Regions from separate parts of the Mycobacterium novum genome, predicted to be linked through region 3. Evidence: riboswitches for the same ligand, from Rfam matches in the RefSeq annotation. Region 3 holds a riboswitch; each other region holds the start of a gene.
The links. Region 3 has a riboswitch for S-adenosylmethionine ahead of G6N19_RS14310 (bifunctional o-acetylhomoserine/o-acetylserine sulfhydrylase). Riboswitches for the same ligand answer to the same signal wherever they lie in the genome.

Region 1 (7,895 bases), 1.8 Mb from region 3:
CCATCGACTTCGCCATGGAACCCGACGATGCGCGCGGCGGAACCACCGCCACCGTCGGCGTCGACTGGGCGACGGGGGCAGAGCTGCACGGTGCCCGCCGGTGGTCGCAGATCAAAGGGCAAAAGCGTGAGCCGGTCACCGCGCTCGGCTGGGACCAGGCGCTCGAGACCCACCGTCCGCTCATGTCCTACGACGAGCTCGGCGGCCGTCTGGAGGACTCACCGTCGGCGCTCTACGACTCCCTCAACCGCCTCCTCGGACTGGACCTGATCGCCGACGCCGACAACCGGCTCAAGGACGCCGAGAAACAGCTAAGCGGGCCACGCAAGGCCGCCAACGAGGCACGGACCCAACTGCGCAAGACCCTGGACAGCTCGTCGGACCCCCGTGCGGCGCAGGTCAAGAAACTGACCGCGCGCACGCCCTACGACCTCGAGGCGATCACGGCGACGACGCTGGGCACCAACACCGCGCAGGCGGCCACCATCGCACAGCTGCGGTCACTGGCCGCACTGATCGTCCCCGAGCCGGTCAAAGCCACCGAGGTGGCAGGCGAGCTGCGGGCTGCGATCGATGACCATGTGGCCGGGGCCGATGCCGCAATGAAGGTGATGACCGCACGGGCGGCCCTGCTGCGCGAGGCGCTGCATCTGCACGCCGACATCGGTGACGGCGTCTGCCCGGTCTGCGAGACCGGAACTATCGACGCCGCCTGGCGGACGGCAGCCAAGGAACGGCTGAAGGAAGCCGACGCGAGCACCATCAAATATCAGGCGATGGCGCAGCGGTTGGCGCGGGCGCGATCGGCGGCCGACGGATTCTTTGGAACCGTCACGAGCCAACCCCCGATCGAGGGAGTCGACCTGCCCGCGCTGTCGGCCTTCAACGATGCACTGGCGAGTGCGCGGTCAGCGCCCGACAGCTTGTCCGACCTGCCGACCCACCTGGAGGTGGCGGCGTTGGACGTGGCTGAGGCCGCGTCCGCGCTGCGGGCCGAGGCCGCCCAGCGTGCCGCCGAGCTGGAGGACGCTTGGGCGCCGATCGCCCGCACGATCGCGGCGTGGGTCGAGCTGGAGACCGCGGCCCGCAACGACGATGACCGCCTCGATCGTGTGAAGGCGGCGCTGAAATGGTTGCGCGCCAATGCCGAAACGCTGCGGGACCGGCGCCTGGCCCCGATGGTGGGCCAAGCTCAGCACATCTGGGGCCGGATGCGCCATGAGAGCAACGTCGACCTGGGCAGCATCACCCTGGAGGGATCGGCCACCCGCCGCCGCGCCGTCATCGACGGGACCGTGGACGGGGTACCGGCCGGAGCCCTGTCGGTGATGAGCCAGGGCGAACTGCACGCACTCGCGCTGGCGTTGTTCATCCCGCGAGCGACCACCGCGGCCAGCCCGTTCCGGTTTATCGTGCTTGACGACCCGATCCAGGCGATGGACCCAGCCAAGATCAGCGGGTTCCTCGACGTGTTGATTGAGCTTGCGAAGACCCGTCAGGTGATCGTTTTCTCCCACGATGACCGGCTGCCGGCGGCCATCCGCGCCCGCTCGGTGCCCGCCCAGCTGCTCGACGTCACCCGAGAGCATCAGTCGGTGGTCGTGGTGAAGGAGAACGACCTGCCGGCCGAGCGGTACGTCGCTGATGCCGAAGCGGTGATCTTCGATGAGGACCTGGATGACCTGATCAAGCGGAAGGCGGCACCCGGCCTGTTCCGCATGGCGATCGAGGCCGCCGCGCACCAGCGGTTTTTCAGCGACCGGGCCAAGGCCGGCGTGGCCTACCACGAGTCCGATGCCGAGTGGGAGAAGGCGATGACGACCCAGAGTCGGGTGGCGCTGGCGCTGACCGGGGACGCCTCAGGCGATGTGTCCGGCTGGAAAGCCTATCGGCCACACCGCTTCCCGACGATAGCCATCTGCGCTTCGGGCGTCCACAAGGGCGCCGCGCTCGACCGCAACAGCGTCGCGGATCTCCGCAAGACGGTGCGCGATATCGTGGAGAACCGTTGACCACCACCGGCGAACTACTGCTCGCGCGGGCCGACGCACTGCTGGACTCCCCGGACGGCGCGGCAGTGGGCAACTCCGCGCGCCTCGCGGCATTCCTGGCACGCCAGGCGGTGGAGGAGCTGATCGACGCCCGCTGCGCGGTGCTGTGCGGGGGGCAGGCGGTGGTCGGGACGCAGAAGGCGAAACTCGCCGTACTTAAGTCGCTCGACACCACGCCGGCCGGCGGAGTCCTCATCGACGCCTGGCACCAGCTGAGCGGCTTCTGCCACCAACACGCCTACCAGCTTTCGCCGACGGTGGGAGAGGTTCGGGTGTTGTGCGCGGCGGTTCGGGACGCATACTTCAGCGGGATACGGTCGGGGACGGTGCCTGCTGCAGGAGACACAGCTGGCACATGACAGCGGCACTCATGTGCTCGCGCCAGCACCATGACCCCTTTCGACGTATTCCACCACCGCATTCAGCGTCGCGATCAACCGCATGTCCTCCACGTTGCGTGCGCGGGCGTTCAGCAGCTCCTCGGTGCACACCAGATATGCCAGGCACCGGGCTCGGCTGATCGCGACGTTGAGCCGGTTGCGGGAGAACAGAAAGTCGGCGCCTCGGGAGATGTCCTCCCCGGTGGAGGTGGTCATTGAGAAGAACACCACCGCCGCCTCACCGCCCTGAAACTTGTCGACGGTGCCGACCGCCACACCACGGGTCGACGCGTCGGCATCGAGCCGGTCTCGAATCATCCGCACCTGATGGTTGAAGGGTGCGACCACCATGAAATCTGAGACTGTCAGCGGGTTTTCGTCGCCGTCCTCGTCGGTCCAGATGGTGCCGACCAGCCGAGCGATCTCGGCCGCGATCAGCTCTGCCTCCTGCTCCGAGGATGTGCTGTTGCCGCGGTGCTCGGCCCGCAGCCAGCGCAGTCCGGTTCCGGCCACCGTGTTCTGCTGCTCGCAGCTCGAATCATGGCCGAGTTGGCCGGCATAGATCTCCTCGGAGATGAACCGGCACACGTCAGGGTGCATGCGGTAGGTCTTCGACAAGAAGACACCACGATCGCGGGGCATGATCGCGGCCTCGCCGAGGATGTGTTCCAGTACGCTGCGCCCGCTGTCGTTGGGGTGGCTGGCCTGGGCGACCTGCGACAGTTGCAGCGGATCACCGAGCAGAACGACATTGCGCGCCGACAATGATGCCGCAAGGGCGTCGGCCAGCGACACTTGGCCGGCTTCATCGATCAACAACACATCGACGGGGGAGTTGCGCATCTCCTTCGAACCGAAGAGCCACGTCGTACCGGCGACGAGGTTTACATCGCGCCGGGCGCACTTGGTTTTGCTGCCGGCCGTGGTGCCGTCAGGAACCCATGTCGAACCGCTCTTCGGCTTCTTCACCGCGTTGAGCTTGTCGATATCGCCGTTGTCGCGGAACAGCTCCACCACCTTCTTCAGCAGGTGGTCGACTGCGTGGTGCGTCGTCGCGGTAACCCCGACGCGTCGTCCCTCCAGTATCAACGTGCGAATGAGACGCGCTGCGCTGTAAGTCTTTCCCGCGCCCGGAGGGCCCTGGATCGCGACGAAGCTGTTGTCGAGTTTGGTCACCCAGCGCCTCATGTCGGCCAGATCGTCGGTGAAAAGACCACCGAGCGGCCCGGCACCGTCGGTGAAGCACGGTAGCTCGCGGCGCAGCAGCGCCATTGTCACCGGGTTGGTGTCGGCACCGTCGAGCAGCTGGGCGGCAAAGCCCGAGAGTGCCTCGCGCTTCGGTTCCGGACCGATCCAGTCGTGCAGGAGCACCACACTGGGCGGCAGAATCCCGGCTTCCCGCACCTTCGTGCCCCACTGCAGGTCGAGAAGGTGGTTCCTGCGGTCGAGGTTCTCAATCGCGCAAGAGAACCGTTGGCCTTCGGCGTCGACGAACATGACACTTCCGCCGTCGTAGGGGAAACGGTGGAGCGATTGCGGGGGGAAGACGAAGCGCAGCCCCGGGGTGATCGGCTTCCCGGTCTTGCCCAGCCGCTCGACCTCGCCGACGTACTGTAGTTCTGTCAGAGCTTCGGGGTCGTCCCGTAGGGCGGTGGTGTCGCCCTGCAGCTTGGCCATCTTCGGCCCGATGTAGGCGAACCATTCTCGGCGCCAGTATCCGAGCAGATCACCGAGAAGGTACTCGGAAGTATCGGCGGGGAAGGCGTGCAACTGCTCTACGTGCACGTCGAGTTCCGGCAACCCGGGGTCCGGTTCGAGGACGCTTTCGCGCCACGCCAACTCAGCCGGACGGTGCTGTACCAACCAATCTCGTAGCGCCATCGTCGCTCGCACATCGTCTTCGTTGTAGACGGCGATGCGGTCCAATCGGGCTTGGCCGCCGTGTTTCATGAATTCTTCGTATTGCAGTACCGCGCCGGCGCCCTTGTCGATGTCGTGGCTGCGTTGAAAGTCGGTGAGCCGCTCCAGGGCTTTGAGGCCGTAGGATTCGGTGCCGACCTGGATACTGTTGCGGGCCACCAGCAGAAGGTCCACGAACAAGCCGGTCTCGATCAGTTCCGCCAACGCCCGCTGCGCGACGTTGTGCTTCTCGGCGAGCGTTACCAGCGACGATCGTTCGGTGTGGTTGTAGTGGTAGACGTGCATCTCGGGGAAGGCCGCCCGCCGCCGCGCGAGGTAGTCGATCAGCTCGGCTGCTGCCGCGGCTTCCGCCTCGAGATCGTGCGCCCACCACCTGCGGTAGTGCCACTGCCCGTCTCTGTCGCGTTCCAGCAGACCGAACAGGAAGAACAGCCCCGTCTCGACCCGCCAGAACGGGTGGCCCTCGAAGTCGAGGAACACATCGCCGTCGTCGGGGCGGGGCAGTTCCTCGAACCCGCGCCCCCACACCGGATCTTCGCCGGGCTCGATGAGCCGGAATGGGGGTGCCTCGTACTCGGCCAGCAACGCTGCTTGAAGCTGCAGCTTCGCCTGCTCGGTCAACCGCTGCAGCCGCCGTGGACCCATTCCCGCCACAGCCGTCTGGGCCCGTGCCAGCGCGGTGATGTTGGTGATGCCGGCGGCCTCGAAGGCCGCGGTATCCGGTGTGCGAATCCCGGCCACCAGGCTCAGCGCACCCTCGTCGCGCCACTGCTGATCGCAGAGCGTTCTGAACTCGCAGAAATCGCAGTACGCGCAAGGCCTCGGAACAGTACCGGCTTCGGGTCCGCCCGCCAGCGTCTCGGTCAGCTGCTTGCGCAATCGGCGCCAGTAGGGGCTGAAATCATTGACCCGCAGCGTCTCGGTCTTCCCCGAGCCCAACCACAGGTGCATGTGCTCGGGACGCACCCCGGTGAGTGCTTCCAACGCGTCGGCGTAGAAACAGAGCTGCAACACGTGGCCGGGCTTGGCTTCGGCGCGAGCAAGTTTGGCGTCCACCGGCTCGTACCCGCCGTCGGCGGTGCGCACCAGGAAATCGGCGATGCCGCGCACCCCGTCGTGGATCAACGGCATCTGATAGATGATGTCCCATCCGTCGTCGAACGGGTTGCCGGTGCGGGCCACCCACGCCTCGAACGTCTCGCCCTCGCGCCGACCGGGAACCCTGAGAACAGATATGTCCCCGGACTCGCGCCTCTCCAGACACTGCTGTTCATGCTGTAGCCCCTTGTCGAGCAATAGTCTCGCGAACTCCCCGAAGGTCGACTTCGGTTCCGGCAGCGTTCCGGCGTCGACCTGGTTGCGCAGCGTCAGATAGTGCGCGCAATCCAGCCAGGCGGTGATCTTGGACGGGGTCAGCAGATGTTCGGTTGGAATCAGGTCAGCCACCGCGTGATCCTCCCTGCGCGTTGTCGTGCCGGTGATAGAACGGCGCCGGATATACCGGCTCGTCAGGTGCGCATGTCCCGTGCGTCGGGTCGTAGTAGCCCCCCGAACAGGGGGCCAGCGGGATCACGATGCCGGTAATCACTGTGTTGGTCACGTTGCCGGCGCCTCTTGCTGACCGTCGGTGCGAGCCGCGTCGGTTTCCTCGGCTTCTCGCGGCGAACGGACGCCCACCTGGAATCCGGTCTTGGGCGTCGAACTGAAGGGATCGACCCAAGTTCGCAGTCCCGCCAACGCGTTTGAGAAGGCGATCGATGCGAACGAGGCATTTCTGCTTCTTTCGAAGACGCGTTGGCCGACTGTCCGGGCCGCTGCATCGATGACGTCACCATCTACATCGACGTCGGCTGACATCCTCATCGCATAGGCCGCTTTGCGGGCGGGGTTGCTTGTATCGCCGTTCATGAACCCACTTCTGGCCAGCACCGCCACCGAACTCGCGGGGCCGCTGCCGCTGAGGCGCAACTCGCGCGGATCATCTTGGTGCTCACGGAGCACCTGCACCGTCTGCGCGGCAGCCTGATTGATCTTCTCTCGCGGAACTGGGACGCTCGCACCATCGTCGTCGCTCCACGACAACGGACCCACGCTGAATCGGGCCAGACCCGCGGGATCGCACCGGAACTCCACGAGCGGAGGCATTACCGCCGATCTCAGGGAGATGGTGAAGACATCCCTGGGGTGCACCATGCCCGCGACGTACGTCGCGATAAAGGTCTGGAACGACCGCCACTGGTCGTCGAGGGTGTACTCACTCATGACAATGCCTCCCCGTACGAATCGCACTGCGCATCTGCACTCGGACGTTCCGGCGCATCGTTAGGGGCCATGGAGATCTCCAAGTTCCGAGCCTCCGCTCGGGAGGCGCTCTTATCCACACCGGTTGGTGCGGACCGCTTCGTCATCCGAGCCACCCACGAGCGTGGGGTTGGCGTGCCGTCCAGTCGGAGCTTCGCGACGGCAACTCATGAAGCCACTTCAGGATAGCGGGGCACGCCGACAACGGCGCGGTTATGAGGTCCGGCGGACAAGATCCCTTGTATTGCTTGGACACCAGGCTGCAATAGAGCGCGCCGTCGGTAGCCCGCCAGGGCACAGCGAGGCCGAGTAGACGGCATCAACGATTCGGCGAATCGCCCACCTCATCGCCTGTCGGTCGTGCTCACCCAGGCGTTGTGGCTGTCTTTGGTGAAACCGATCAGTCGCGCGAACCGGTCATGAAAGGCCCAGCGCGGGTGTGCGCACGACGCCCTGACATGTCACAGCCTCCCGTTACCGTGGAGGCGGCTCAGGAGTGGACGGCTGATCGGGGACCTGACCCGATGCCTCGGCAACCGCGCGGCCACCGACGGTGCCCCCGGGGCAAGAGCCGGCACACCGCGCGTGCAAGTGGTGGGCGCCCGTCCGCGGCGCCGCCGGAAGGGTGAACGATGACCGATAGTGGGACCGCGGCGGCAAGTGCTGGCGGTTGGGATTTCCCTACCCTGGCCTACCTCTGGGACGCGCCGAGCCGCGCCATCGTCGCCGGCGCCGACAAACTCGAGGCGCTCTCCGACGTTGAGCGAGAACAATCCGTGGCGGCGCTGAGCCAGCGGGTGGGACTGCTGGCCGGCGTCCTCGATGACCGCGACTTGATGTTGATCGCGGCCGTTGCGGTCGACGACGTTTACAAATCCTGCTTCCAGGAACTCTTTTGGGGGCAGAGCGTCGCCGACTACCTGGCTGCGACCGCCGGCGTCGTCGTTCAGGAGTTGGAACGACGCGGTGTCGCGTTGCACTACGTGATCAGCAATGCGCTTGGGGATGCTGACCTGCATGGCATGCTTACCGGCCTGCCGGCGGTCTTCTCGGCCGCTGGGCTGTTCGTGGTCGGTCCGCAGGTGGTGGCGCTGTACCTCATGGAGCAAAGCGGCCAACCGCGCGACGTCGATGCCATTCCGCGCTACCGCGACGAAGGACAGATCATGGCCGACGAGCTGATCGAACGCTGCCATCGGGAACGCCGATCGTCGCTGTACCTGCACATCGACGTCGATGACAC
Region 2 (7,895 bases), 1.7 Mb from region 3:
CCGGCACGCGCCCGGCGAATGTCGGTGATACCCAGGATGTTCGACAGATCCGCCTGGCACTTGGCCCGGGCGGCGGCGGTCGCGGCGCCGAAATCGCCGGCTTGCGCGCCGCCGGTGAGCAAAGTGGTCTCCACCAACCGGATCTGGTCCAGGTCGACCAGGTTGACCACGTCGATGGCCTCGGTGGTCGACACGGTGGGCAGTGCGGATTCCGCCCGCCAGTAGCCGAGGAACGCATGCCCGTTCAGCATCCAGATGGTCGAGTTGATCCCGGCCTGCTCCAAGACCGCGGCCATCGTCAAGGTGGTGTCCAGGCAGGTGCCGAGCCGGCCCTCGAGCACCTCGGCAGGGGTGCGGACCTTCTGACCGTCCAGGCCCCAGCTGGCCGGCGGTTCGGCGTAGCGAATGTCCTGAGCGCGCATGGCCTCAAAAACAGCGTGGGCGATGGCGTCGACGCGGACCGGGTCGTCACTCTGGTAGCCGTCGAGGGCCGAGCTGCCGGTCAGCGCCTGCAGCCGGTCGGAGACGGTGAGCATCACGGCGGTCACGGCCGCGGAATTGGGTTGAACGTGGGCGGCCAGCATCTCTAAAGCCAGCTGCAGCGGGTGGGCCTTCCACTGATTACCGGCCAGGATCGTGACGTCTTTTTCGGCACGGGCCAGCTCCCGGCCGGCGGCATCGGTCAGCACGGCACGGATGGCGCCCGGCCGCGGGTCGTCAACGGCGAGCATCGACGCCGCATTCAGCAGCAGGGCGACGTCGCGCAACGTGGTCGGGGCGTGGGCGGCCAGATCGACGTGAATCTCCTTCGGGCCGCCATGGGAGCCGCCGGCGCTAGTGACCTCGAGTTGTAGTACCGCACCGCGCAGTTCCTCACCGGCGTTGTCGATCGCGATGTGGTCGATCACCGGGATGCGGCAGTGCGCCATCGGGTAGCTCAGGTCGGTGACCGCGTGAATCTCGATACGCGGGGATGCGACCGGTGCCGGTTCGGTCACCGGTGCCGGTTCGGTCAGCGGTGCCGCATCGTCCGGCTCCGGCTTGGCGTGCCTGCCATAGGGCACCTGATTCGGCTGTGCGCTGTGGTCGGCATCGGTCACCGCGAGCTCCTTGAGGCAAGGCGACACCAACGACGCCGGTGTCGCGTTGGCAGCAGCCTAGATGCTGCTTACGACACCGGAGCCCGAGGTGACCGGCTGCGTCACGCCACCCGCGGCAGATCCTGCTCCGCGCTGTGCTCCCGCGGCGCCGTCCCACGCGCCCCCGGCGCCCACCCGACATACGTCAGATACAGCCCCAGCAGCGCGAACGCCACATACACGACCCGCCACAGGTTCACCGCACCCATCCAGTCGGCCGGAACCGACAGGACCGTCGCCGGAAACGCCACCAGCAAGAACCCCTTCACCGCGGTCAGCCAGCCCAGCGCGGAGACGCTGAACGCCGCCACGCCGCGCCAGTACGGGTGCAAGGCGATCACCACCAGGCCGGCCAGCAAGGTGAACGCGCCGGCCACCCACGACCAGAGCCAATCGTCGCCGACCTCGGCGAGGCGCGTCCACAGCTCCGAGCCCTGCACGGCAGCAGTCAAGCAGAGGACGGCCAAGAACGGGCCGACCACCCGGGCGAACATCCGAGTGGTGTTTTGGGATTGAATCGAGGTACTCATCGTTTCGTCCTTCCCGAGCGTCCCCCTTAACCGCCATTGTCCTCCCGAAATCGCGGTTATGCCGCGATCTGGCAGGCCCTCGGTACAGTCGACCCATTCCACCGCGTCAAGCATCCCGGGAGCACACCTGACATGGCCGCCTCCCGCAAACGTCCCCTCAGCGCCCTGATCACCCGAGTGACCATCGCGGTCGTCGTCGCAGCGATCCTGGTGGCCACCATCTGGGCCAGTCGTGCCCACCCGGTGCGCAACCCCATCCCGATTCCGGCGGCCAAAACGATCGGACCCGGCATCGGCATCAACGTCACCCCCACCGACGGCTCCGACAACATCAGTTGCACAACAGGATTTCTGGTGCACACCAAGGACAACCGGCCGGCGCTGCTATCCGCCGGGCACTGCAACAAGCCCGGCGGGCCCGCAGCGGTGGCGATTCGTCACGGCGGGCTCTACAAATATCCGGTCGTCGGCACCTTCACCGAAACCATCTACGACGGCAACGACTGGAACGACTTCGACATCGGACTGATCGACCTGGACCGTCCCGGCAAGATCCCGTTGACCTCCGAGATCGACGGGCATCCGGTGGTCGGCCTGGCCGAGCGCGTCGAAATCGGGGAAACCGTCTGCCATTTCGGGATCCGCAGCGGCGGCGCGATGTGCGGGCCGGTGGTCGCCGGCGAGGAGAACAAGATCCGGTTCGCTGCGACCGCCAAGTGCGGCGACTCCGGCGGGCCGGTCTACCGAATCCGGCCCGACGGCGCGATCGAGGCGATCGGGATCTTCACCGCGGTGTCCAACGGCGACTACTCCGAGCCGACCTGCGACGGACCGCACATCTACTCCGTCGCGCAGCTGATCAAGCCGTGGCTGAACGCGTGGGAGCTGACGCTGGTGACCGCGGAACCGTAGTGCTCACGTCCCGCAGAACGTCCGGTAGTCGCCGAATTCCGGCGGTGCTGGGGCGGCGTAGTCGGCCAGGCCGTCGCGCTCGTCGTACGGCTCGGCCAGCACCTCCAGCAGCTTGCGCACCGGCACGAGATCATCGCGCATCGCGGCGGTCAATGCCTGTTCCACTAGGTGATTGCGCGGAATGTAGACCGGGTTGACCCGATCCATCGCGTCGACGTCAGGTTGCAGGGCCTGCCAGCGTGCCAGCCAGTCATCGAAGACCGGTGGCAGCGCAGCGGTGTCGCCGCGGCCTGCCCGCGCCAGGTTCCGGAAGAACGAGGTGTAGTCGACGGCGTTGTCTTTCATCAGTGCCAGCGTCTGATCGATCAGCGCGGCCGCTTCCACGCTGCCGGTCAGCCCGAATTTGGCCAGCATCCCGGCCGACCAGTGCCCGTGATAGCGCGGCATGAACCCTTCCAGGGTCTCCACCGCCGTCGACAGTGCCAGCTCCTCGGTGGCGGCCAGCAGCGGCAGCAGGGTCTCGGCGAAGCGGGCCAGGTTCCACTGCGCGACCAGTGGCTGGTTGCCGTAGGCATAACGCCCGGCGTAGTCGATGGAGCTGAACACGGTCGCCGGGTCGTAGGCGTCCATGAACGCGCACGGCCCGTAGTCGATGGTCTCCCCGGAGATCGTCATGTTGTCGGTGTTCATCACCCCATGTACGAAACCGACCAGCATCCACTGCGCCACCAGCGACGCCTGTGCCTCGACCACGGCTTCAAACAGTGCCAGGTAAGGGTTTTCGGCCTGCGCTGCCTGCGGGTGATGCCGGGCGATGGCGTGCTCGGCCAGCCGGCGCAGCAGTCCCAGATCGCCGGTGGCGCGGGCCTGCTGGGCGACGAGCTGGAAGCTGCCCACCCGCAGGTGGCTGGCGGCAATGCGGGTAAGTACCGCCCCAGGCAGCTGCGTTTCACGTTGCACTTGGGCCCCGGTGGCGACGACAGCCAGTGAGCGGGTGGTGGGAATGCCCAGGGCGTGCATGGCTTCGCTGATCAGGTACTCGCGCAGCATCGGGCCGACGACGGCCAGCCCGTCGCCGCCGCGGGCGAACGGGGTGCGCCCGGAGCCTTTGAGATGGATGTCGCGGCGGTGATCGCCGGCCAGCTCGCCGAGCAGCAGGGCGCGCCCGTCGCCGAGCAGCGGGACGTAGTTGCCGAACTGGTGTCCGGCATAGGCCTGGGCGACCGGGGTGGCGCCGTCGGGAACGCTGGTGCCGGTCAACAGCTTCAGGCCGTCCGGGCTGCGTAGCCAGTCGGGGTCGAGGCCGAGTTCTGCAGCCAGCTTTTCGTTGAGTACCAGCAGCTTCGGGTCGGCCGGGGTGGCGGCCTGCCAGGGTTGCGCGAGCTCGGGGAACTCGCGGGCGAAGTCGGCGGTCAGGAGCGGGGGTGCCACTCCGCCAGCCTACGGGGAGATCGGTCGCCGTCCAGGTTCGTGCCACATCCACCACTTCCGTACCTGCGCCGTCAGGGTGTGTGAGGTGTGGATCGGATAGCCGTGGCGATATCGCGACGTGGGCTACCCGCGCTGCGCGGCGCCGAGCTGGTGGTAGTTCGCGGGGTCATTCTTTCAGAGGGCACCGACACGGTCGGCTCACCGGCGGGCTCGCGCGCCAGTGCTTGCTTTCGCCGCTCCTCACCCTCGGCTACCTGCTGCAAGATCTCGCGCCGCCGCTGCTCTTGCGCCGCACGGATTCTGTCGGCACGCGCTGACGCATACGATCTGTGCCACTCCCGTTGCGGCTGAGGTTCGCCGATCCAGCCCCGTTCGGCACTCATTGGGCCTCACTCGGATTCGCAGGCCACAGCCTGGCGCGTAGTTGTCGACGCCTCTCCGCTCGCACCTCAACCTGCCGCTGCGCAGCAGCTACCCCGAGATGCAGATATTTGAGCTCAAGCCGGCGCAGCTCTTTTGCCGCAACCAGGGTCAGGTACGGGTTCCCGTACTTGCGCCTGGCGTAGGCCAGCAACTCGGCATCGCTGAGGCGGCCGAGCCGGTCACGGTACGCAGGCCGGACATACTTCACGTCCGCCTCGCTTTCGACAGGTGGCTCCACCTGGCCCGCTTAGAACCGTCCGGGCCGTATGCGCGCAACCACGCCCGGTGGTGGGCGTCGGCGTCGGCGCATTGTCGGCGGTGCCGTTCGATGTCGTCCGGATCGGTGGTTGCCGGCCAGAACCCGAATTCGGCCACCAACTTTCGCAACAGATCCCAGTCCAGTTCGGACATATCGCCTTCCCGGCGGTGCCGCACCCGGGCATCCACCCCTTGCGCGCTGATCGCGCGCCGGCTCTTCCCCTGGGGCACCGTGCGGTGGTGGCGCGGTTGCCGGGACGACGGGCCAGGTACCCGAACTGCCGTCCACTCGTGAGCTGTGTCGAGCATAGCGGAGCACACCGACGTCGGCGATCCTGCGGCGGTGGCGTCGGTCAGGAGTGAACTGACCGATCCAGGTCAACGGGACTTCCCGACCACCGCCGCCCGTATCCCATGCAGCATGTCATTCGTCGCGACAACGTGTAAGCGCGTCCCGATCACCAATGCCCGATACACACTCCCGTGCAGCCCAGGAAAAGCCGCGTAGGACCGGGCGTGCACGCAGGTGCCACCACCCGGCGCGTCGCTCAGCTCGAAGTGCAGCCGATACCGCGAGAAGCGGTGCCGCCCCGTCAAACTCAGCCGCTGTTCCTCGACGCTCTCTGCCACGTCGAAGCCGGCCCGCGGTTGCGGGCCGAGCAGTGCGACAAGGGGGTTGCGCTCGGCGCCGCGCAGCAGGGACTCCACGTACCACCGCAATCCATGCCACACGGCCCGCCGCGGCGCATCCACCCGTACCGTGTGCTCGTCGATGTAGGGCAGGTTGTCGGTCATCTCAGTCACCCCCGCTTCTTTCCATATAGTGTGCCGAATTCAGCGGATGCCAGACAGCAGGCCTGCTCGGCCACCGCGGCCCGGGCGTGGCGGGAAAAGATACGGAAATCGCGGGCCAGCGCGAGCTGCGGGCCCGCGCCATACGCGTGTCCGCGCGCCGCGGCGATGTTGGGAGAGCCCAACCGGGCTCTGGTAGTCGCTCATGCCTTGTAGACGATCCCGCGGCACCGAATGTGACACCGCCGGATCGTCACACACGGCAGCCTCCGTCCGTCCTACGTAGAGACACCTCATACGGGAAGGACCGAAACCATGAACACTGCACTGTGGGCCGCCCAACTGACCTTGGCCGCGGTATTCGCCGCGTCGGGGGCCGCCAAACTGACCATGGCGCGCGATCGCTTGATCGCCACCGGCCAGACCGGGGTGGCGATGTTTCCGATGCCGGTGGTGCGCTTCACCGCGGCGATGGAGCTGCTGGCGGCGGTCGGACTCGTGGCGCCGGGGCTGACCGGGATCGGGACGGTGTTGACGCCGCTGGCCGCGCTGGGGTTGTGCGTGGTGATGATCGGCGCCGCCTGGGCACATTCGCGGCTGCATGAGCCGTGGAGCGTTCTGGTCAACGCGACGATGTTCGGGTTGGCGGCCTTCGTCATCGTCGGCCACCTGCTCTGATCAGTGCCGGAAAGCTCAGACCACCAGCGTCTGCGTCGCCAGGCCCGCCGGCCCGGCGGGATCGAAGACCGTCGTCTGGGTGAACGCCCCCTGCCCGGGCGTGACCAGGGTGCGCGAGTCCATTCCGACCCAGTGCCCCACCGGATCTCGGTGCAACACCACGGTGAAGTCGCAGTTGATCGCCGGGTGCTCGGCCGGCGGGGCGCAAGCGCTGATCCCGCTGCCGGAATCCCCCACTGTCAGCACCCGCTGCCAAGGCGTCATCGCCTCGCCGGCGACCAGCGCCACGTTCGGGCGCGCCCAGGCCCGGGCCGGGCCGTACCCGGCGAAACCGCCGTCCAGAAAACACCAGTCGATCGCCGACAGGTATCCGCCGGCATGCCATCCGTCGGGAAAGGTGAACGTCTGCGCGGTGGGCTCGGCCCCGCCCGGTGCGGGATCGGGGGCATCGGCCGGAAAGTCCGCCGAGGCCGCCGCGATCCGCCAGGCCCGCCCGATCAGCACCGTGCGCCCGTCGGCCTGGGCGGTCGCTTGCAGCAGCTGCACCCGTTTGCCGGTGCGGATCTCCTCCACCGCGATGCGCAGCGGTGCCACCGGCACCGGAGTCAGGATGTCGATACTGACTCGCCCCAGCCGGTGCCCGTCGCGGGGCTGGTAGCGCTCCATCTCGCGGGCCAGCAGCGCCGACGGCGGCCCGCCGTGCTGGCTCGCGGCGCTCCACGGCCCGCCGGTCAGCGGTGAGCTGTCGAACTGTCCGGGGCCGGTCTGGGTATAAAACGCCTCGCCATCCACGGCTATCAGGCTAAACCGCCCCGCACCCTACGCTGAGGTCCATGGCCAATGAGGAACAGCAGCAGTCCTGGGCGACTCAAGGGGTGGACTGGGTCGATCACGCGGCGATCTTCGAAGCGGCGCTGGCGCCGTTCGCTGACGCGGTGCTCCAGGCCGCCGATATCGGATCCGACGCCCGGGTGCTCGACATCGGTTGTGGCTCAGGCACGTTGCTGCAGCGGGCGGCGGGGATCGGGGCGGTGCCCGTGGGGGTCGATATCTCGCAGCCGATGGTGGTTGCGGCGCGGCGGCGGGTACCGGAGGCCACCGTGGTGCTCGGGGACGCCCAGATCATGGATCTGGGCGGGCCGGTCTTCGACCGGGTCATCTCGCGGTTCGGGGTGATGTTCTTCGACGACCCGGTGGCGGCGTTCATCAATATCCGCCGCGCGGCCGCTCCGGGCGCCCGGCTGGCGTTCGTGTGCTGGCGTGAAAGCGACAATCCGATGTTCTCCGTCGGCGTCGACATGCTGGCTGCGCAGCTCGAATCACCGCCCGCCGCGGCCGATCCCACCGAGCCGGGCCCGCTGGCCTTCGGCAACGCCGAGCGGGTGCGGACCATCCTGGCCGACGCCGGCTGGGCTGACATCGAGCTGGCGGCGTTCGACGGGGTTTGTGACTTCAGCATCGACGGCAGCGACGGCGTCGAGGAACGCCTGACGATGATCCTGTCCAACCGCACCGGGCAGCAGGCCCGCACCGAACTGCCCGCCCGGCTCGGCGAGGACGGCTGGGCCGCCGTCGTCGACAAGCTGCGCGACGAGCTGCGCCGGCACCGCGTCGACGGGGTTCTGAAGTTCCCCGGGCACACCTGGGTGGTGACCGCGACCAATCCGGGCTGAGCAGCTCGACCTCAGCGTGAACCGCGCGTCAGGTCCCCGCAGAACGTCCGGTAGTCGCC
Region 3 (7,895 bases):
CCAGCTTCACCCAGTCGCGGATGGCGGCGTCGGTGACCGTGCACAGCCGCCAGATGTCACCGGCCTCGACGTTCTGGGTCAGCAGTACCTCACCGGTGTCCAGGTCCACGATGTCGGCGATCCCGGCCTCGGGGACCTCGAAGGTCTTGTCGTGGCTGCCGTATTCCTCGGCCTTCTGTGCCATCAGGCCGACGTTGGGCACGGTGCCCATGGTGGCCGGGTCGAACTGGCCGTGGGTCTTGCAGAAGTTGATCAGCTCCTGGTAGATCCGCGCGAAAGTGGATTCGGGGTTGACCGCCTTGGTGTCCTTGGTCCGCCCGTCGGCGCCGTACATCTTGCCGCCGGCCCGGATCATCGCCGGCATCGAGGCGTCGACGATGACATCCGACGGCGAGTGGAAGTTGGTGATGCCGTTGGCCGAATCCACCATCGCCAGTTCGGGACCCTGCTCGTGGCAGGCGTGCATGTCCTCGATGATCTCTTCGCGCTGGGAGGCCGGCAGCGTCTCGATCTTGTCGTACAGGTCGACCAGGCCGTTGTTGACGTTGACGCCCAGGTCGTCGAAGAGCTTCTGGTGCTTGGCGAATGCGTCCTTATAGAACACCTTGATGGCGTGGCCGAACACGATCGGGTGGCTGACCTTCATCATGGTGGCCTTGACGTGCAGCGAGAACATCACGCCGGTCTTGCGGGCGTCCTCCATCTCCTGTTCGTAGAACTCGCGCAGCGCGCGCACGCTCATGAACATCGAGTCGATGATCATGCCGTCGGACAGCGCAACCTTCTCCTTGAGCACAATCGTCTTGCCGCCCTTGGTTTTCAGCTCCATCTTCACGTCACGGGCGCGGTCCAGCGTCATCGACTTCTCGCCGTGGTAGAAGTCGCCGTGGCGCATGGTGGCCACGTGGGTGCGCGACGCCTGCGACCACTCCCCCATGCTGTGCGGGTGCTTGCGGGCGTACTCCTTGACCGCCTTGGGCGCACGACGGTCGGAGTTTCCTTGGCGCAGAACCGGGTTCACGGCACTGCCCAGACACTTGGCGTAGCGGTCGTGGGTCTGGCGTTCGGCGTCGGTCTTGGGGTCGGCCGGATAGTCCGGCAACGCGAAGCCCTTGCCCTGCAGTTCCTTGATCGCGGCGACCAGCTGCGGCACCGACGCGCTGATGTTGGGCAACTTGATGATCGTGGTGTCGGGAAGTTCGGTCAGCCGCCCGAGTTCGGCCAGGTTGTTGGGCACCCGCTGCTCCTCGGTGAGAACATCGGGGAACTCCGCCAGGATGCGCGCGGCCAGCGAGATGTCACTGGATTTGACGTCGATGCCCGCGGGCTCGGTGAAGGCCTGCACGATCGGCAGGAACGAGTACGTCGCCAGCAGCGGCGCCTCGTCGGTCAGCGTGTAGATGATGGTCGGCTGGTCGGCGCACATGGCTGTTCTCCCGGCGTCAGGGTTCGTATGTCTGTTGTTCCGCGTGGTACACGGCGGCCTCAAGTATCGCGTACCGGCCAACGGCGGCCACCGGCCGGTGAGCAGGTGGCGGCACCTCCGATAGATGCGATAGGCTGCCAAGCGGTCATGAGTGCCAGCGCGAAGCCCCGGCTTGCTGGCCGGCAACCCTCCAACCGCGGTGGGGTGCCCCGGGTGATTGACCGGGTTGAGTAGCCACCGCCGGCTACGCGGCAAGCGCGGGTCCGCCACAACGGGCCCCCCGAGTAGACAGGGGAACCTGATGCGTGCCTCCTTGCGCCGATCAGACCGTTGTTGTCGTCGCTGACACCTCTCCTGCCCCAGCGACAACACTTCTCTTCAGAAAGCATCTATCTATGACCGCCGGTAACAACTGGTCGTTCGAGACCAAGCAGATCCACGTCGGCCACGCCGGTGACCCGGAAACCGGGTCACGCGCCCTGCCGATCTACCAGACCACCTCGTACCTGTTCAGCGACACCGACGAGGCCGCGGCCCGCTTCGCGCTGGCCGAGCCGGGCAACATCTACACCCGGCTGACCAACCCCACCAACGCCGTCATCGAGGAACGCATCGCCGCGCTCGAGGGCGGGGTGGGCGCCACCTTGCTGTCGGCCGGCCAGGCCGCCAGCACGTTCGCGATCTTCAACCTCGCCGGCACCGGCGACCACATCGTGGCCAGCCCGCGACTGTACGGCGGCACCTACAACCTGTTCCGCTACTCGCTGCCCAAGCTGGGCATCGAGGTCAGCTTCGTCGAGGACCCCGACAACCTGGAGTCCTGGGCCGCGGCGGTCCAGCCGAACACCAAGGCGTTCTACGCCGAGAGCATCTCCAACCCCAAGATCGACATCCTCGACACCCCGGGTGTCTCGGCGGTGGCGCACGAGCACGGCGTGCCGCTGATCGTCGACAACACCATCGCCACCCCGTACCTGATCCAGCCGATCAGCCAGGGCGCCGACATCGTGGTGCACTCGGCCACCAAGTACCTGGGCGGCCACGGCACCGCGATCGCCGGCGTGATCGTCGACGGCGGCAACTTCGACTGGACCCAGGGTCGCCACCCCGGGTTCACCACCCCCGACCCCAGCTACAACGGCCTGGTCTACGCCGACCTGGGCCCGCCGGCCTACGCGATCAAGATCCGTGCCCAGCTGATGCGCGACTACGGGTCGGTGGCCTCGCCGTTCAACGCCTTCCTGATCGCCCAGGGCCTGGAAACGCTGAGCCTGCGGGTCGAGCGTCACGTCGCCAACGCCCAGCGGGTCGCGGAATTCCTGGCCGCCCGCGACGACGTGCTGAGCGTCAACTACGCCGGGCTGCCCAGCTCACCGTGGTACGAGCGGGCCCAGCAGCTCGCCCCGAAGGGGGTCGGCGGGGTGCTCTCGTTCGAGGTGGCCGGCGGTATCGAGGCCGGCAAGGCATTCGTCAACGCGCTGCAGCTGCACAGCCACGTCGCCAACATCGGTGACGTGCGCTCGCTGGTGATCCACCCCGCGTCCACCACCCACAGCCAGCTCTCCGGAGACGAATTGCTGTCCACCGGCGTCACCCCGGGCCTGGTCCGGCTGGCGGTCGGCATCGAAGGCATCGATGACATCTTGGCCGACCTGGAACTCGGGTTCGCCGCAGCCGCAACACAGCTCGGCGAATCGTCTGCGCTGGCGGCTCGTTGAGGCGGTTGTCAAAGAGGCCACGGTGACGATTTCGGAATTCTCGACCCACGTGCTGCCCGCCGAGGGAGAGACCGGCACGGTCGGCATCGGCCCGCTGCGCTTGGAGAGCGGAGCGGTGCTCGATGACGTCCATATCGCCGTGCAGCGCTGGGGCAAGCTGTCGCCGCGTCGCGACAACGTCGTCATGGTGCTGCACGCGCTGACCGGGGACTCCCATGTCACCGGGCCGGCCGGGCCCGGACATCCCACCGCGGGCTGGTGGGACGGGATCGTCGGGCCCGGCGCCCCGATCGACACCTCCCGCTGGTGCGCGGTGGCCACCAACGCCCTGGGCGGCTGCCGCGGATCGACCGGCCCGGGTTCGCTGGCCCGCGACGGGAAACCCTGGGGCTCACGGTTTCCCGCCATCTCGATTCGCGATCAGGTGGAAGCCGACATCGCCGCCCTGGCCGCGCTCGGCATCACCGAGGTGGCCGCGGTGGTGGGCGGTTCGATGGGCGGCGCCCGCGGGCTGGAGTGGATGATCGGCCACCCGGACCGGGTGCGCGCCGGCCTGCTGCTGGCCGTCGGCGCCCGGGCGACCGCCGACCAGATCGGCACCCAGAGCACCCAGATCGCCGCGATCAAGGCCGACCCGGACTGGTGCGGCGGCGACTACCACGGCACCGGCCGCAGTCCCGAGAGCGGGCTGGCGATCGCCCGGCGCATCGCGCACCTGACCTACCGCGGCGAGGCCGAACTCGACCGGCGATTCGGCAACAGAGCGCAGGCCGAGGAAGACCCAGCGGACCCGCGTTACGCGGTGGAGAGCTACCTGGGCCACCAGGGCGGCAAGCTGGTGGCGCGGTTCGACGCCGGCAGTTACGTCACGCTGACCGAATCGCTGTCCGGCTTCGACGTGGGCCGCGGCAGGGGCGGGGTCGCCGCCGCCCTGCGCGACTGCCCGGTACCGGCCGTGGTCGCCGGGATCACCTCCGACCGGCTGTATCCGCTGCGCCTGCAGGCCGAGCTGGCCGAGCTGCTACCCGGCTGCGCGCGCCTGCAAGTGGTCGAGTCCGACTACGGCCACGACGGCTTCCTGCTGGAGACCGACCGCGTCGGAGAATTGATCCGCCAGACCCTGGACTTGGCGGACTCGGCGGGGGTGCACCGGCGGTGAACCGGTCGCGGCAGCCCCGGCACGATCGATCGCTGTCGTTCGGCTCGCAGGCGGCCGCCTACGAACGGGGCCGCCCGTCCTACCCGCCGGAGGCGATCGACTGGCTGCTGCCACCGGACGCCGCCGACGTGCTGGATCTGGGTGCCGGCACCGGCAAGCTCACCACCCGGCTGGTCGAGCGCGGCCTGAACGTGGTGGCCGTCGACCCGATCGCCGAGATGCTCGAAGTGCTGCAGACCTCGCTGCCGCAGACCCCGGCCCTGCTGGGCACCGCCGAGCAGATCCCGCTGCCCGATGACAGCGTCGACGCCGTGCTGGTGGCGCAGGCCTGGCACTGGTTCGACCCGGCACGGGCCATCCCCGAGCTGATCCGGGTGCTGCGCCCGGGCGGCCGGCTGGGCCTGGTGTGGAACACCCGCGACGAGCGGCTGGGCTGGGTCAAGGAACTCGGCGAGATCATCGGCCGCGAAGACGCCCGCGACGCCGTCGACGGCGGCGTGACACTGCCGGCGCCGTTCGGTGCGATCGAACACCACCAGCTGGAGTGGACCAACTACCTGACTCCCCAGGCGCTGATCGACCTGGTCGCCTCCCGCAGCTACTGCATCACCTCACCGGACGCAGTGCGCACCAAGACGCTGGATCAGGTCCGCCACCTGCTGGCCACCCATCCGGCGCTGGTCGGTTCGACCGGGCTGGCGCTGCCCTACATCACGGTGTGCGTGCGGGCCACGCTGGACCCGTCGTAGGCAAACCGTGACCCGGCCGACTCGTCGGCGTTATCCCTTTGATGCAGAATTTCAACCACCAGTCCCCGTGCCGCTCGGCGCCGGGCAGATAGACGGGGGAGATAATGCGACGCTTCGTGGCCCTGACCGGCCTGGGGATATGTGCCGGCCTGATCGGCGCCGCGGCGCCGGCGCAGGCGAGTCCGATCGACACCTCGTTCTTGTCCGATCTTGCCGGGGCGGGCGTGCCCGTCGGTGACCCGGCCGCGACCGCGGAGCTGGGCCAGTCCGTCTGCCCGATGCTGACCGAGCCGGCCGGCACCGCGGCCTCGGTGGCCTCCCCGGTCACCGCACTGGGCGGCGGGCCCGCCATGTCGCCGGAGATGGCGCAGCTGTTCACCGAGATCGCGGTGCAGGCCTATTGCCCGCAGATGCTGGCGCAGCTGGCCAGCGGCCAGCTTCCGGAACTGCCGCAGATCCCGGGGATGTCGGTCGGCATCCCCGGTCTGACCGGGGGCATCCCGGCGATTCCGGCGATTCCGGTCATCCCCGCCGCCTAACTGGTTCCCAGCGGGTCGACGGTCGCGGCGATATAGACCATCGCCGTGGCGGCCGTCGTCATCGTCGCGAAGTCCAGTCCCCGGTCCCGCAGCACCAGCAGCCCGGCCCGCTCCTCGGACAACACCAGCCGCAGCGCGGCGGCCACCGCGGTGCCGATCCCGATCAGCAGGGCGCCGCGACGCCAGAAGTTCGCGCCGGCCAACACGAACGCCGCCACGAAGATCAGCCCGACCAGCATGATCGGCCACTGGGCGGCGACCAGCCGGCGGACGTCCGCGCGCGTCACAGTCCGCTCTCGACCCGCTCGACGACGTTGGTCAGCAGGAAGGCCCGGGTCAGCGGGCCGACCCCGCCGGGGTTGGGCGACACGTGACCGGCCACCTCCCACACGTCCGGATGCACGTCGCCGACCAGTCCGGCATCGGTGCGGCTGACGCCGACGTCGACGACGGCCGCCCCGGGACGCACCATGTCCGCGGTGAGCAGATGCGGCACCCCGACACCGGCGACGATGATGTCGGCCTGGCGAGTGAGCTCCGGCAGGTTGCGGGTTCCGGTGTGACACAACGTCACCGTGGCGTTCTCCGACCGGCGGGTCAGCAGCAGGCCCAGCGGGCGCCCGACGGTCACCCCGCGGCCGATCACCACCACGTGGGCGCCGGCGATCGGCACGTCGTAGCGGCGCAGCAGGTGCACGATCCCGCGCGGCGTGCACGGCAGCGCCGCCGGGGTTCCCAGCACCAGCCGGCCCAGGTTCGTCGGGTGCAGCCCGTCGGCGTCCTTGGCCGGGTCGACGCGTTCCAGCGCGGCGTTCTCGTCGAGATGGCGGGGCAGCGGCAGCTGCACGATGTAACCGGTGCACTCCGGGTTGGCGTTGAGCTCGTCGATGGTGTCGTCGAGCTGCGCCGCGCTGACGTCGGCCGGCAGGTCGCGGCGGAGCGAGGTGATGCCGACCTTGGCGCAGTCGGCGTGCTTGCCGCGCACGTAGGCGTGCGAGCCCGGGTCGTCGCCGACCAAAATGGTGCCCAGCCCCGGAATGCGGCCCGCCCGGGCGAGGTTGTCCACCCGGGCTTTGAGGTCGACGAAGATCTCGTCGCGCGTGGCCTTGCCGTCCAACGTGATCGCACCCACGCCGGACATTGTGACATTCCCCGCCGGATCCGACGTCACCGTCGGGGTTAAGCTCCGGGAATGCCTGCTGCTCCCGACGTCTTCAGTCCGGCCAAGCTCGGCCCGATCACGCTGCGCAATCGGGTCATCAAGGCCGCCACCTTCGAGAACCGCACCCCCGACGCGCTGGTCTCCGACGACCTGATCACCTACCACCGGCTGCCGGCCGCCGGCGGGGTGGGCATGACCACCGTCGCCTACTGCGCGGTCTCCCGCGGCGGCCGCACCTCCGACGACGGACTGTGGATGCGCCCGGAGGCCCTGCCCGGGCTGCGCCGGCTCACCGAGGCCGTACACGCCGAGGGTGCGGCGGTCAGCGCGCAGATCGGCCACGCCGGCCCGGTCGCCGACGCCCGCTCCAACAAGGCCCGCGCGCTGGCGCCGGTACGGTTCTTCAACCCGATCGGCATGAGGTTCGCCAAGAAGGCCACCCGCGACGACATCGACGCAGTCATCGCCCAGCACGCCGACGCCGCCCGCTGCGCCGTCGACGCCGGCTTCGACGCCGTCGAGATCCACCTCGGTCACAACTATCTGGCCAGCTCGTTCCTGTCGCCGCTGATCAACCGCCGCTCCGACGAGTTCGGCGGCTCGCTGGGCAACCGGGCCAAGGTGGCCCGCGGAATCGTGCAGGCGGTCCGCCAGGCCGTCGAGAAGGACGGCGCCGGCCAGATCGCCGTGACGGCGAAGCTCAACATGTCCGACGGGGTGCGCGGCGGCATCAGCCTGGACGAGTCGCTGACCACCGCCAAGTGGCTGCAGGACGACGGCGGCCTGGACGCCCTCGAGCTGACCGCCGGCAGCTCGCTGGTCAACCCGATGTACCTGTTCCGCGGGCATGCCCCGGTCAAGGAGTTCGCGAACGTCTTCCCGCCCCCGTTGCGCTGGGGCATGCGGATGACGGGCAACAAGTTCCTGCGCGAGTACCCGTACCACGACGCCTATCTGCTGGACGACGCCCGGCTGTTCCGCGCCGAGCTGTCGCTGCCGCTGATCCTGTTGGGGGGCATCACCAACCGAGAGACCATGGATCAGGCGATGGCCGAGGGCTTCGAGTTCGTCGCGATGGCCCGGGCGCTGCTGGCCGAACCGGACCTGGTCAACCGGATCGCGGCCGAGCCGGCGACGGTGTC

Region 1: linked by a shared signal. The riboswitch ahead of G6N19_RS06035 (hypothetical protein) and the one ahead of G6N19_RS14310 (bifunctional o-acetylhomoserine/o-acetylserine sulfhydrylase) in region 3 are both predicted to bind S-adenosylmethionine.
Region 2: linked by a shared signal. The riboswitch ahead of G6N19_RS06120 (hypothetical protein) and the one ahead of G6N19_RS14310 (bifunctional o-acetylhomoserine/o-acetylserine sulfhydrylase) in region 3 are both predicted to bind S-adenosylmethionine.

Annotation. Positions count from the first base shown of each region.
Region 1 is NZ_AP022562.1:1,312,848-1,320,742, reverse strand. Features, by position in the region: gene G6N19_RS06050 (AAA family ATPase) at 1-2,012, shown strand, start outside; gene G6N19_RS06045 (hypothetical protein) at 2,009-2,410, shown strand; gene G6N19_RS06040 (TM0106 family RecB-like putative nuclease) at 2,420-5,797, opposite strand; gene G6N19_RS06035 (hypothetical protein) at 5,948-6,613, opposite strand; SAM riboswitch class IV at 6,716-6,827, opposite strand; gene G6N19_RS06030 (hypothetical protein) at 7,285-7,895, shown strand, end outside.
Region 2 is NZ_AP022562.1:1,340,822-1,348,716, forward strand. Features, by position in the region: gene G6N19_RS06100 (DUF3320 domain-containing protein) at 1-1,100, opposite strand, end outside; gene G6N19_RS06105 (hypothetical protein) at 1,202-1,669, opposite strand; gene G6N19_RS06110 (chymotrypsin family serine protease) at 1,802-2,581, shown strand; gene G6N19_RS06115 (protein adenylyltransferase SelO) at 2,585-4,012, opposite strand; gene G6N19_RS06120 (hypothetical protein) at 4,640-4,846, opposite strand; SAM riboswitch class IV at 4,877-4,990, opposite strand; gene G6N19_RS06125 (hypothetical protein) at 5,072-5,488, opposite strand; gene G6N19_RS06130 (DoxX family protein) at 5,801-6,163, shown strand; gene G6N19_RS06135 (thioesterase family protein) at 6,179-6,955, opposite strand; gene G6N19_RS06140 (class I SAM-dependent methyltransferase) at 6,997-7,836, shown strand; gene G6N19_RS21545 (hypothetical protein) at 7,848-7,895, opposite strand, start outside.
Region 3 is NZ_AP022562.1:3,084,176-3,092,070, reverse strand. Features, by position in the region: gene G6N19_RS14315 (NADP-dependent isocitrate dehydrogenase) at 1-1,426, opposite strand, end outside; SAM riboswitch class IV at 1,570-1,690, shown strand; gene G6N19_RS14310 (bifunctional o-acetylhomoserine/o-acetylserine sulfhydrylase) at 1,822-3,144, shown strand; gene metX (homoserine O-acetyltransferase MetX) at 3,167-4,303, shown strand; gene G6N19_RS14300 (class I SAM-dependent methyltransferase) at 4,300-5,052, shown strand; gene G6N19_RS14295 (DUF732 domain-containing protein) at 5,157-5,591, shown strand; gene G6N19_RS14290 (DUF3017 domain-containing protein) at 5,588-5,830, opposite strand; gene G6N19_RS14285 (bifunctional methylenetetrahydrofolate dehydrogenase/methenyltetrahydrofolate cyclohydrolase) at 5,875-6,723, opposite strand; gene G6N19_RS14280 (NADH:flavin oxidoreductase) at 6,784-7,895, shown strand, end outside.